2 regions of the Azohydromonas sp. genome follow, and region 1 is predicted to be linked to the other one. Evidence: predicted binding sites of a transcription regulator. Region 1 holds the regulator's gene; the other holds the start of a gene.

What was found. Region 1 encodes FliA, which starts transcription of late flagellar genes. Its sites were predicted from a motif close to CTAAAGTTTNNNNNNNNNNNGCCGNTA; they were not measured.
Region 2: a site for FliA is predicted at 1,105-1,131, ahead of fliD (flagellar filament capping protein FliD). Genes of this name have one in related genera too.

What each region holds. Positions count from the first base shown of each region.
Region 1 covers NZ_DAOKZA010000031.1:36,049-38,245, forward strand. The annotation lists gene PKC53_RS12445 (methyl-accepting chemotaxis protein) at 1-402, opposite strand, end outside; gene PKC53_RS12450 (RNA polymerase sigma factor FliA) at 425-1,138, opposite strand; gene PKC53_RS12455 (flagellar biosynthesis protein) at 1,159-1,956, opposite strand; gene flhF (flagellar biosynthesis protein FlhF) at 1,970-2,197, opposite strand, start outside.
Region 2 covers NZ_DAOKZA010000001.1:111,898-114,094, forward strand. The annotation lists gene fliD (flagellar filament capping protein FliD) at 1-1,033, opposite strand, end outside; gene PKC53_RS00505 (flagellin) at 1,153-1,962, opposite strand.

The DNA.
Region 1 (2,197 bases):
CCGCGTCTGCAACGCGATCTGCGTGATCTCGCCGGCGGCGCCCGAGACTTCGCGCAGCGTGTCGACGATGCCGCCGACCTCGCCGCCGACGGCCTGCACCGCGTCGCGCGCGGCGGCCACCGCGGCCACGCCCTGCTCGGTGTGCGCGCCGATCGCCTGCTGCACCTGCGCCACCTCGTCGAGCCGGCGCGCCAGCACCTGCGCCGACTGCGCCAGCCGCGTCGACACCTTCTGCGTGTCGTCGATGACGCCGCGCACCTCGGCGGCCTCGCGCCCGAGGTGCGCCGTCTCGCTGGCCAGGCGGCGCACCAGCGCCTCGGCGTCGACGCCGGGTGGCGCGGGGTCGGGTTCGCTCGCCGGGATCGCGGCGGCTGCGGCGCCGCGGCGGAACAGGGTCAGCATCTCGGTCTCCTCGGGGTTCGGGTCACCAGTCGCGCAGCTTCGCGCGCAGCCGCGCGATGCTCTGGCTGTGCAGCTGGCACACGCGGCTCTCGGTCACGCCGAGCACCGCGGCGATCTCCTTGAGGTTCATGTCCTGCTCGTAGTACATGCTCATCACGAACTGCTCGCGCTCGGGCAGGTTCTTGATCGCCGCGACCAGCGCCTCGCGCATGCGCCGGTCCTGCAGCAGTCCCATCGGGTTGGCGTCCTCGTCGGCGACATGGCGGTCGAGGTAGCTGTCGTCGCCGTCGTCGCCGCTCATGTCCTCGAGGTAGACGAGCTGCGTGCCGCGCACCTTGCCCAGCAGTTCCTGGTACTCGCCCAGGCTCAGCCCCATCTCGGCGGCGATCTCGCTCTCGTTGGGCGCGCGGCCGAGCTTCTGCTCGAGCTTGTGCACCGCGGTCTCGATGCTGCGCTGCTGGCGGCGGTTGCCGCGGCTCATCCAGTCGCTGCCGCGCAGCTCGTCGAGCATCGCGCCGCGGATGCGCTGCGTCGCGAAGGTCTCGAACTGCACGCCCTGCGCGGCGTCGAAGCGGCCGAGCGCGTCGTTCAGCCCGATCATGCCGACCTGGATCAGGTCGTCGATCTCGACGTTGGCCGGCAGCTTGGCGATCATCTGGTGCGCCAGGCGGCGCACCAGCGGGCTGTACTGCTTGAGCAGGTGGCTGTGGTCGAGTCGGCCTTTGGCGGTGTACATCGGTCGGGCTCCGGGGATCGTCAGTTCCAGGCCGGCGCGTGCGCCGGCGTCGGGGTCGCGAGGGTGGCGTGCACGGGCACCGGCGCGTGCGGGCGGTCGTCGACCGGCTCCAGCAGAGCGCGTGCCACCCGCAGCAGCGCCGCGTCGGGTGCCTCGGCGGGGTCGCCGGCCGGGTCGACCGCGGCCCAGTCGTGCAGCGCGGCGCCGAGGAAGCGGTCGGCACAGCCGGCGAGCTGGGGCGCGATGCGCTCGCGCCGCGGCGAACTCGCCGACACCGCGAGCAACAGGTCGAAGCTCATCAGCCCGTGGCGCAGCGCCAGCCGCTTCAGGCTGGCGTAGGCGTCGGTGACGCTGGCCGGGTGGTCGGCGGCCATCAGCACCGGGCGCACCGGGCGGCGCATGAACAGCCGCGCCAGGTCGCCCGCGCCGGCGTGCACGACGATCACGTCGGCGCGCGGCGCGGCGTGGGCCAGCGCGTCGAGCAGCCGCGCGGCGCTGCCGCGCGTGTCGACGTGGCGCAACGGCAGCCCGCGGGCGGCCAGGTACGAGACCTCGGGCGACAGCGCCTCCACGCACGCGCCCAGGTCGAGCCGGCTGAGCTCGTGCGGCGCCGGCGAGGTGTCGGCGGCGTCGACGACCAGCGTGCGGCGACCCAGCGCCGTGAAGGCCGCGGTCAGCCGCTCGAGCAGCACGCCGGCGAACGGCACACGCGCGTTGGCCACCAGCGCGACGTGGCCGATGCGCGGCCCGGCGAACAGTCGCCGCAGGCCGTCGGCCTGGTCCAGCGGCGCGGGGCGCGAGGCGTAGAAGTCGAGCATCACGACCCGGCGCTCAGGCGTGCAGCGCGGCCGGTGCGGCGGCCGCGGGCAGTGCGGCGAACACCAGGCTGACGTCGTCGCGGTCCATCTGCCAGGCACCGGGCGGCTGTGCGCGCAGCGCGCGCTGCACCAGCGCCTGCGACGACAGGCGGTGCCAGTCCTCGGGCACGCGCTGGCCGTTGGCCACGCCGAGCAGGTGCAGCTTGTGGCGGATCAGCGCGTCGAGCGCCGGCCCGAGCTT
Region 2 (2,197 bases), on a different contig from region 1:
CGCTGCTGGCCGTGCTGTTGTCGCCGATCAGGCCGCGCAGCTTCGAGGTGAGCATCGCCACCGAGCGGTCGCCCTGCAGCGGGCCGGAGCCGTTGCCGCCCGGATCGACCTTGGTCTGCTGGCGCAGCAGGGTGACGACCTCGTTGTACGCGGTGACGAACTCGTCGATCGACCTGCGAAGGCTCTCGGCGTCGGGGCTGACCGAAACCAGGACCGGGTCCGTCCCGGCCTGCGTCAGCGTCAGCGACAGGCCGCCGACGACGTCGCTCAGCGTGTTCGAGGTCGAGCGGACCGCCAGGCCGTCGATCTCGGCCAATGCGTCGGCGGCGCTCTTCGTACGCGCGAGGTGGCTCGCGCCGCCCGACGCGTCGAAGGCGAGTGCCGACAGGCCGCCGGCGTCGGTGTCGTTGCCGTCGCCATCGCCGCTGACCTGGATGCGAAACCCGTTCTCGACGCCGGTGTCGCGCGAGCGGATCACCAGCCGGGCCCCGTTGGCGTCGTTGACGATGCTGGCGCTGACGCCGGCTTCGGCGGCGTTGATGCGGTCGCGGATGCCCTCGAGCGTCTGGTCGTCGGGGCCGATGACGACCTCGATCGCGCTCGATCCGGGCTTCGGCACCGCAGGCATGGCGTCCCAGTCGCCGAGCTCGATGCGCAGCGTGCCTTGCCCGACGACCGCGGTGCGGTCGGCGTAGGCGCCCGACGCCAGCGACTGGCCCGAGGCCAGCTGCTGCACGACGACGCTGTAGCTGCCCGCCGGCGCGCCGGGGGAGACGCTGGCGGCGACCGCCTGGTTTCGGCTGCTGGTGGCGGTCACGGCCCCCCAGGTGTCGGAGCGCGTGAGGTTCGACGCCGCGGCCTGCAACGTCGCGAGCGCGCTCTGCAGCTTGCCCAACGCCGAGATCTGCGTCTGCATCTTCGACGCCGACGACTGCAGTTGCTCGATCGGCCGGCGCTCGATGGCCAGCAGCTGCGAGACGATCGACTTCACGTCGAGGCCGCTGCCGACGCCGGGTGCGGAGATCGTGGCCATCGAGAAGGCTCCTGCGCGGTGAAATGGTGATCACCCCGCGGCGCGGCCGGGCCAGGCGCGGGGTGAGATGATTTCGGCAGTGGCCGGCGCGCCTTGAGCGCGCCGCGCGGTCGGCGCGGTCAGCGCTGCAGCAGCGCCAGCACCTGCTGCGGCAGCTGATTCGCCTGCGCGACCATCGCGGTGCCCGCCTGCTGCAGGATCTGCGCGCGCGAAAGGTTCGCCGTCTCGGCGGCGAAGTCGGCGTCCATGATGCGCCCGCGGGCAGCGGCCTGGTTCTCGGCCGCGATCTGCAGGCTGGCGATGACCGCTTCGAAGCGGTTCTGCGCCGCACCGTACAGCGCGCGGGAACCGTTGAAGTCGTCGAGCGCGGCATCGATCGTGGCCAGCTGGGCGCTGGCGCTGGCCTGCGTCAGGATGTCGCCGGCGGCGAAGGTGCCGCTCAGGTCGGTGGTGGTGATCGTGACGACCTCGCCGGCGTTGGCCCCGACCTGGAAGTCCTGACCGCCGCTGACGGTCAGGATCGTCTGACCGTTGAACTGGGTCGTGGTGATCGTACGGTCGATCTCGAGCGCGAGCTGCTGGTACTCGGCGTCGAGGTTCTGCAGGTCGCCCGTGCTGTTCGTCGCGTTGGCGGCCTGCACCGCGAGTTCGCGCATGCGCTGCAGCATGTCGCCGATCTTGCCCAGGGCGCCTTCGGCGGTCTGCGCCAGCGAGATGCCGTCGTTGGCGTTGCGGATCGCGACGTTCATGCCGCGCACCTGCGCGTTCATGCGCTCGGCGATCGCGAGGCCCGCGGCGTCGTCCTTCGCGCTGTTGACGCGCAGTCCCGACGACAGGCGCTGCATCGACGTCGCCAGCGACGTCTGCGACGTCGACAGGTTGCGCTGGGCGTTCAGCGACATGATGTTCGTGTTGATGGTCTGCGGCATGCTTCACTCCGAGAGGTTCGCCGGACTCGACCATCGGGCAGGGCTGCGACGATGCGGCGCCGCGTCCCACCGGTGGCCACCGATGGCAGGCTCCGGACGTGGGGAGCCTGTGGTGGCGGATTCTTCAGCGGTGCCGGCCGGTGCGATGCGACGAACACCGGGGTCTTCGACGGCCAGATCGCGCCGTCGGCCGATGCACCCGGCACGCAAAGGAAAACGGGAGCCGTCGATGACG